Regions from separate parts of the Desulfosporosinus sp. Sb-LF genome, predicted to be linked through region 1. Evidence: a T-box and tRNA genes for the amino acid it is inferred to sense, from the RefSeq annotation. Region 1 holds a T-box; the other holds one or more tRNA genes.
The links. A T-box is a leader RNA that pairs with one kind of tRNA and senses whether it is charged. The one in region 1 lies ahead of thrS (threonine--tRNA ligase), so its partner is inferred to be a tRNA-Thr.
Positions count from the first base shown of each region.

Region 1 (4,407 bases):
CGCCCCTCGAGTTTTGGTTCGCGCTCTACAGTAGACTCTGCTTTGCAGAATTCAGCGAGTCTTACACATAGTGCTTTTCCCAACTCAGGGTGGGTAACCTCCCGCCCCCGGAACATGATGGTTACCTTAACCTTATCCCCATCAATCAAAAAGCGTTGGGCATTACGGGCTTTTGTTTCGAAGTCATGATCCTCAATGTTCGGACGCAATTTGACTTCTTTGATTTCCATGTTCTTTTGTTTCTTGCGAGCCTCTTTATCTCGCTTAGCCTGCTCATACTTATACTTTCCATAGTCCATAAGTTTGCAGACCGGCGGTTTGGCCGTCGGCGCAATCTCGACGAGATCTAAAGACTTCTCGACAGCGAGGCTCAAGGCATCTCGAGCCGTCATAATCCCGAGTTGTTCTCCCTCTTCACCGACGAGACGAACATCCCGCACCCGGATTTCGTCATTTAGTCTTAAGTCCTTGCTAATAAGAAACCACCCCCATTAAAATTTCAACGTAATAGAAAAAAGACGGGTGAATCACCACCCGTCTTCTAAACAATCAAGAGCACACACTAAGCTCAGGACCAGAAGATACCATACCGACAAATGCCGTAAGGTGAGAAGCGGATGGCTTCTACTTGACAACGAATATCTTACCTCAAAAATTCCCTCATGTCAACAACTATCAACATTCGTTCTTAACATGCCTGTTGTTGTTCTGTGATATTATCACAATCCCCTGTTCCCATTCCCCTAAAACAGTTTGCCAGCTACTATTAACAATACTTGAGGTTTTCCCATCCTATTCTGTCTTAGGCTTCCTTGGGACTAATTTTTAGAATTCTTTTGCTCTTAACCTCTTCTTGGACGAGGGCAATAAACTCCTCAACGGTCACCCTTTCTCCAACATCACCTTGCCCGTACCTTCGGACTGCCACACTATTGGATTCAGCTTCCTGATCCCCGACAACTAACGTATATGGGATTTTTTCAGTTTGAGCTTCCCTGATCTTATAGCCAATCTTTTCTTTGCGTTCATCCGCTTCTACCCTTATATCCAGGTCATTCAGACGGGAGGCCAGGGTTTTTGCATACTCATGATGCCGTTCACTGACCGGAAGGATACGGACTTGAATGGGCGCCAGCCAGACAGGAAAAGCCCCTGCATAGTGTTCTGTCAGTAGTGCGATGAATCGTTCGATACTTCCATAGACGACCCGGTGAATCATCACAGGCCGATGTTTTTGGCCGTCTTCTCCAATATAATTTAAGTCGAATTTTTCCGGCATTTGGAAATCCAGTTGGATCGTTCCGCATTGCCATGTTCGATCGAGACAATCCTTCACATGAAAATCAATCTTAGGTCCATAGAACGCTCCATCACCTGGATTAATGTTGTAATCAATCCCTTTGTCCTCTAATGCTCCCTGGAGAGCCTTGGTTGCCGTTTCCCAGTCTTCATCCGAACCCATGGAATCCTCAGGACGGGTCGATAATTCCACCTTATACTCAAACCCAAATACTTTGTAGAAATAGTCCACCAGTTCAATAACCCCGATTAATTCTTCCTTGATTTGGGATGGAAGCATAAAGAGGTGCGCATCATCTTGGGTAAAGTTTCGAACCCGTAGTAAACCATGGAGTGCACCCGAAAGTTCATGGCGATGTACAAGTCCCAGTTCCCCTACACGAAGTGGAAGATCTCGATAACTGCGCATTTTTGTTTTATACATGATCATACCGCCTGGACAATTCATGGGCTTCACAGCATAATCCTGGTCATCAATTTCAGTGAAATACATGTTTTCTTTGTAATGATCCCAGTGCCCAGATTGTTCCCACATCGAGCGATTGAGGATGATTGGAGTCTTAATCTCCTGATAGCCGCGTCTACGGTGTTCCTGTCGCCAGAAATCCTCCAGCGCATTACGTAAGATCATGCCTTTTGGATGGAAGAACGGAAAACCAGGTCCTTCTTCGTGTAAACTAAAAAGATCCAGCTCTAAGCCGAGTTTACGATGGTCACGTCGTTTGGCTTCTTCCAGCTTAAACAGATGATCTTCAAGTTCGGAAGGCTTAGAAAAGGCAGTTCCATAGATACGTTGAAGCATTTTATTCTTCTCGTTCCCCCGCCAATATGCACCCGCTAGGCTCATGAGCTTGAAGGCCTTAATACTAGCCGTTGAAGGCAGATGAGGTCCTGCGCAAAGGTCTGTGAAATTTCCTTGAGTATATAGTGAAATTGCAACATCGTCTGGGAGACCCTCAATAAGTTCCACCTTGTATTTTTCCCCTAGGTCACCAAAGTACGTTAACGCCTCTTCTCGAGACACTTCTCGGCGTTCGTAAGAATACTTCTCCTTTACCAGGCGACTCATTTCCTTCTCAATAAGCGCCAAATCCTCTGGAGTAAAGACATGTTCGGAATCAAAGTCGTAATAAAATCCTTTAGCAATCGTCGGTCCAAAACCAAGCTTTGTCCCTGGAAATAGATTTCCTACGGCTTGAGCCATCAAGTGTGACGTGGAATGTCGCAGTATATCTAAGCCTTCCTCACTATCTATCGTAACAATCTCTACAGCCGCATTTTCCCTAAGCCCATAGGCTAGGTCCTTCAGCTTATCATTAACCTTTCCTGCTACAGCTACCTTCGCCAATCCTCGAGAAATAGAAGCTGCTAATTCTCCGATGGTTGTTCCTTGCTCTACCTCGCGAATTGATCCATCTTTTAAGGTAACTTGAATCATAATTATCACTCCTTACTAAATTTGACAAGCAAAAGAGGCACTTGAAAAGTTTACTTTATAAATGGAAAATATAAAACTCTCGTCCCTGCAAGGGACGAGAGTTTACTCCCGTGGTTCCACCCAATTAAAAGGTCATCTAATAAAGGCCTTTCACTCGATTTCCCTTAACGCGGGGTACGGCAAAGCTTACTTATTTCAGCCCAGCACTCAAGGGTGGTTTTCTCCTGTACGTTCGTGAGAAATGCTTGCAGCCAAGGCATTCCCTCTCTTACACAAAAAAACAGAGTACTCTCCCTTTCAACGATTTTCTTATCATATTGACATATTATCTCAAACTATCTGCTTGGCAGATTGGCACAATTCCTGTCCATAGTATAACAAGGAACTCACTTATTTGTCAAAACTTTTCACATAGAGAACAACCTGGACAGTTTCGTACACGGTCCCCGAAAACACTCTGAATAGTTTGCAACGTGTCTTCGTAACCGTCGTATCGTATATGTAGTGTAATTTGACGAGGTGCAACCGCAATCAATGCGCTGATCAATAGATCTTCATACCCTAATTCATGAACATTATCGAGTTGGTAGTCCTCTAAAAACTTATGGGTTACATTGTCCCCCTCATTGTTATAGAGATAGAACTTACCCTTTGACGTTATTCCGACGTGTAAGCTTTCTAAATTAGGGGATTGACTATCCACAAAGCGTTTCAATAATTGAATAAACTCTAAGTATTCCTTTTCGATAACGTCCTCATCAATGGCAAATTCTACAGCGTTTTTCACTTCTCCTTTATAATCCTGGGCACGAAAACGCAAAAATCCCTCAATATCGAAAACCGAGCTATGATCTAGGCAACCTAAGATTTGCGTAACAAGGCTTGTTTTTCTATTTACTCGATATCCTTTAACTTGCCCTAAGCCGCTATTCAAGTAATCCAAAGCCTTTTTTAGTACCCTCTGCCTATTATCTCGCTTTAGTTGATTATTCTTTTTAAGTATCTCTGCTACGTAATCTTTCTCCCAATGAATTAAAATCGTCTCCGCCAGAGCATTCGCCAAATAATAACGATGAATTTTTTGAACTACATCTTCGTTTTCTGTCATCTCTGCCGAAGAGTCTTGAAATTGACATTGAATGAGCCAGCGTTTTCCCTGCCGCTGTTCAACGATTTGCAAAGGAAGTTGTTCTTGATCACGCAATTCGCGTAAGCAATCACATATACTTTCCCGATAATTTTGCGTTCCTAATTGCACGGAATGTTCCACTGGCACCCCTCCCATACTAGAGTATATGACTTAGTTGAAGTCATATTTCGGTTGGGCCAATCTCTAAGCACTTTTCTGCGAAATATATTTTTTCAAATGCCAAGACATTCCTTAATATTTCCATAAACACAAGATTTTATTCTCTTTCAATTTTCAAGTCACTTTCTTAGGGCAATTAAACTTCTGGTATTACATATCTAATTTATTTACTCAGGAGGCTAAAATATAATCCAAACCCTCGAGAACTCTAAAAATGGCAATTAAAAAAAGCCGTCCTTATTGACAGCTTCATTTAGTCAGCTTTCCTTTAATCCTTAAAAAGGTTCTTTTGATTTGATTTCTCTTTATCCATACCTCCCCTCCTAATTTGTCTATACTATTTTAAATCGCACTTCGACAT
Region 1 is NZ_SPQR01000022.1:6,878-11,284, reverse strand. Features, by position in the region: gene infC (translation initiation factor IF-3) at 1-476, opposite strand, end outside; ribosomal protein L20 leader region at 505-636, opposite strand; gene thrS (threonine--tRNA ligase) at 803-2,737, opposite strand; T-box leader at 2,825-3,047, opposite strand; gene E4K68_RS19320 (putative sporulation protein YtxC) at 3,135-4,007, opposite strand; gene E4K68_RS19315 (hypothetical protein) at 4,379-4,407, opposite strand, start outside.

Region 2 (4,407 bases), on a different contig from region 1:
AGAAGATGATGACTTGCTCATTGTTTCTTTGAAACTCTTTCGAGTTTCTCTCATTGGCTGTCCTTGTTGTTTAGTTTTCAAAGACCATGGTTAGGAATTAGTTTCTTAGTAAACTTATGCTTCTTCGCGTCTACAACTTCTAGTATTTATTTGACGACGCTTAGATATAATAGCATTTTTAATGTTTACTGTCAACTGGTTAATTCCGTTTATTGTGTCGTTATATTGTGTTTGCACGTCGACCAGCGACGTTTAATAATATACCACATTTACTACAAAATCGTCAACCCCTCCTCATGGGGTTTTATTGAATATTAAGAGTCTCTTACCTGCCTTGTCCCCACGGTTAGTAATTTGCAGATTGGAAATTATCCAAGTGGCAGGCAAATTATGAGTTGGACCACTTTCTTCAACGTCATTAATATTACTACATGGGCTTGGGTACTCTAGTTGCTATTCGATACTCTTTGTTTTACACTGTACTCATCTAAATTGATTATCAGAAAGGAGTCTTAACGATGTCGGATGATATGAACCAATTTTTAGTCCATAAAACTTGGGCTGTGGTTGGCGTATCTAATAACCAGGAAAAATTTGGTTATAAAGTGTACGCTAAACTAAAAAATGCTGGTTACTCGGTTTATGCAATTAATCCCGGGCTTGAAAGTATCGACGGAGATCCTTGCTATTCCTCCTTAGCCACATTACCGTCGAAACCTGATGCCGTAAGTGTTGTCGTTCCACCCAAAATTACCGAACAAGTCATCAGAGATTGCATCGATCTTGGAATCACCAGGGTATGGATGCAACCCGGTAGTGAAAACGACGAGGCTATTCGTAATGGCAAAGAACACGGGATCACAGTAATTCATAATCAGTGCGTGTTGCTCCATACATGAGTAGATTAATGGATTAGTGAACTATAAGCTTACAAAGTAAGCATATAGCAAAAACCGCACCTGACGGTGCGGTTATAATTTCATATGGAGCGGGTGATGAGAATCGAACTCACGTAGCTAGCTTGGAAGGCTAGTGCTCTACCATTGAGCTACACCCGCGCGTTTTGGTAGCAGGGGGGGGATTCGAACCCTCGGATGAGCGGGTATGAACCGCTTGCCTTAGACCGACTTGGCTACCCTGCCATGGCTCCCCGAGTAGGACTCGAACCTACAACCTACCGGTTAACAGCCGGTTGCTCCACCATTGAGCTATCGAGGAATATATGCTGGCGGAGAAGGAGGGATTTGAACCCTCGCGGCAGTTACCCACCCTAACGGTTTAGCAAACCGTCCTCTTCAGCCACTTGAGTACTTCTCCAAATCCTTTAAAGTTGGTGCGGAAGACGGGACTTGAACCCGTACGGTGTTACCCACACGCCCCTCAAGCGTGCGCGTCTGCCAATTTCGCCACTCCCGCATTTGCTGGAGCCATTGACCGGGATTGAACCGGTGACCTTATCCTTACCAAGGATACGCTCTACCAACTGAGCTACAACGGCAATTTGTTTAATTTTTTGGTGCGCTCGGAGGGATTCGAACCCCCGGCCTTCTGATTCGTAGTCAGACGCTCTATCCAGCTGGGCTACGAGCGCGTTTTTTGGAGCGGGTGACGAGATTCGGACTCGCGACTTTCACCTTGGCAAGGTGACACTCTACCACTGAGTTACACCCGCAAATTGCTTGGTGGGCCATCCGCGACTCGAACGCGGGACACCCTGATTAAAAGTCAGGTGCTCTAGCCGACTGAGCTAATGGCCCGTTTTGGCTGGGGTGGGAGGATTCGAACCTACGAATGCCAGAGTCAAAGTCTGGTGCCTTACCGCTTGGCGACACCCCAATTTATATATTAAGTCTAAGCATTTGCCTAGATCCCAATACCTTGGTTGCGGGAGCCGGATTTGAACCGACGACCTTCGGGTTATGAGCCCGACGAGCTACCGCTGCTCCATCCCGCGACAATTTGTAATACTTGAGGTCCTCTAAACCTCTCCGTTCATCTACCAGACTAGCTTTTCTATCACCCTATTGGAAATAATTCCAAAGTTCATTTCTCAGTGTTAGAATTGGTGGGCAGGGATGGATTCGAACCATCGTACCTCGCGGAACAGATTTACAGTCTGTCGCCTTTAACCACTCGGCCACCTACCCATTAAGCTTCTAGGCATGAATTATAATGGCGACCCCGATCGGATTTGAACCGACGATCTCCTGCGTGACAGGCAGGCATGTTAACCGCTACACCACGGGGCCATAATTTCTGGTGGGCGATGACAGGGTCGAACTGCCGACATCCTGCTTGTAAGGCAGGCGCTCTACCAACTGAGCTAATCGCCCATTTATTCTGTTTGGTGACCCGTACGGGATTCGAACCCGTGTAACCGCCGTGAAAGGGCGGTGTCTTAGACCGCTTGACCAACGGGCCACGTTTTGAGAACTTTTTTAGTATAGCCCAACATCCCCAAAATGTCAACTCATTTCCTCAAACTTTTTTTAATTATTTACAATGGAACAATATAGAGTATTTTTTTGCCCTTTACAAATACTAACTGACAGTAATTGATGGTAAGGAGGTGCATCCGGTTTATCCGGATAGTATGAAGCAAAGTAAACTTTGGCGTAATGTGATCGCTGCTTTGATTATCACTATTGCAGCAGGTTATCTCTTCTCGATGTGGAGCACATCCAACAAGGGAGATCAAGCTACCCTTTCCTTTGCAGGAAATGGAGGAAGTTGTCTCACCTGCCATAATCGAACTACACCTGGTGTCGTTAAACAATACGGCGAAAGCAAGCATGCGGCAAGTAAGGTTGCATGTATCGATTGCCACCGAGGTGAACCTGGTGGCAAACTCACGGTGAATCATTATGAAAACAATATCGTCCTACGACCTACACCTCAAAATTGTTCCAAGTGCCATCCCACTCAAACTACACAATTCGATCATAGCCGTCATGGCGCGCCAGCATGGTATGCTCAAACAGGTGCATCCGCTTTTACTGATGAACAACTAAAGCGCTACGGGCTTTCATCTACAGGAAAATATAATGACCTTTATCATATGGAAGGCCCAGAAATCACTAAGATGGCTTGTGAAGTATGCCATAGTATCGGAAAGCCCAATGCCGACGGAACCTTTGGAGACTGTGCAAAATGCCACGCGGGACACACCTTTTCCAAGGCACAAGTTCGCAAACCCGAAATCTGTGGATCTTGCCACCTTGGTCCAGACCACCCCATGAAGGAAATTTACGAGGAGTCCATCCACGGTACGATCTATGCCAATAAAGGAGCCACTTGGGATTGGAATGCTCCTGCTGGCACATTATCTAGTAAGAACTTCGATGCCCCTACCTGCGCAATCTGTCATATGTCTTCATTCGGCGCTGCTCAAGGGACCCATGATGTCGGTCAACGCCTCAGTTGGAAACTGACCCCTGCCCAGGCAGAAAAGCGCGTAAATTGGGAGACACATCGTGTTAACATGCAAACGGTCTGTTTAGAGTGCCATGCTAAGACAACCATACAAACGATGTATGATAATGCGGATAAAGTTGTGTTAAAAGGAAATGAGAACGTTGCGACCGCGCAGACAATCATCAAAAAACTAAAAGATGACGGGCTAATTCCCGCCGCTCCCTTTTCGAGTTCGATTGATTTTAAAGGGTTCGAGATTTGGCACCATGAGGGACGACGCTCGCGGTTTGGTGCATTTATGAACGGTCCCGATTATGTTCAGTGGCATGGATTCTATGAACAGTTAATTGACCTCACTGAGCTTAAGGAGAAAGATGCCGAGCTTCGTAGCAAAGGGGTAACAGCTACAACATCAGCACAGGACACCAGTAAATCAACGAAAATAGAAGGTCGCTAAAAGGAGAGTCTTGAACTATGAAATCCTCAATTACGGGGTGTTTTTCCTACCAATGGTTGACAAAACGGCCCCTAAATATCCCTATAGCCAAAACGAGGCTAATTCTGTTCTTTCTTTGTATTAACTACCTTATTGTTTTTCTCGATGTCCTCATTGCACACGCGCTGAATCGCTTCTATCCACTCTATGAATGGATACCTATTATTTTTTCCCCTATTGCTGCGCTCTCCGCCCTGTTGTTGTTATTGAAACCCAAACCAGGTTGGACTCAGTTCCTTAATATTGCTATCAACTTTATCGGTGTTATTACGGGGATTGTGGGCTTTGGGTTTCACCTCCAAGGTGCCTCTGCTGGAAATGTAGTATCTTTTTCCGGCTTAACTAGCGGAAATCCTGTCTTTGCTCCGCTAGCGTTTGTGGCTCTGGGATGCATCGGTTTGTTGACATCCTTAGATGATCATCCAAAATCCAGAAGCTATAACTTAACCCAAAAGACACGTTGGCTCCTCCTTGCAACTGCTTTTTGGTTTCTTGTG
Region 2 is NZ_SPQR01000029.1:4,178-8,584, reverse strand. Features, by position in the region: gene E4K68_RS20170 (CoA-binding protein) at 519-899, shown strand; tRNA gene E4K68_RS20165 (tRNA-Gly) at 985-1,058, opposite strand; tRNA gene E4K68_RS20160 (tRNA-Ile) at 1,065-1,142, opposite strand; tRNA gene E4K68_RS20155 (tRNA-Asn) at 1,144-1,218, opposite strand; tRNA gene E4K68_RS20150 (tRNA-Ser) at 1,227-1,317, opposite strand; tRNA gene E4K68_RS20145 (tRNA-Leu) at 1,332-1,416, opposite strand; tRNA gene E4K68_RS20140 (tRNA-Thr) at 1,423-1,498, opposite strand; tRNA gene E4K68_RS20135 (tRNA-Arg) at 1,515-1,591, opposite strand; tRNA gene E4K68_RS20130 (tRNA-Gly) at 1,598-1,672, opposite strand; tRNA gene E4K68_RS20125 (tRNA-Lys) at 1,681-1,757, opposite strand; tRNA gene E4K68_RS20120 (tRNA-Gln) at 1,762-1,836, opposite strand; tRNA gene E4K68_RS20115 (tRNA-Met) at 1,880-1,954, opposite strand; tRNA gene E4K68_RS20110 (tRNA-Tyr) at 2,064-2,147, opposite strand; tRNA gene E4K68_RS20105 (tRNA-Asp) at 2,174-2,249, opposite strand; tRNA gene E4K68_RS20100 (tRNA-Val) at 2,258-2,333, opposite strand; tRNA gene E4K68_RS20095 (tRNA-Glu) at 2,346-2,421, opposite strand; gene E4K68_RS20090 (multiheme c-type cytochrome) at 2,594-3,871, shown strand; gene E4K68_RS20085 (hypothetical protein) at 3,889-4,407, shown strand, end outside.
Region 2: it has a tRNA-Thr gene. The T-box ahead of thrS (threonine--tRNA ligase) is inferred to sense a tRNA for this amino acid. The anticodon was not compared.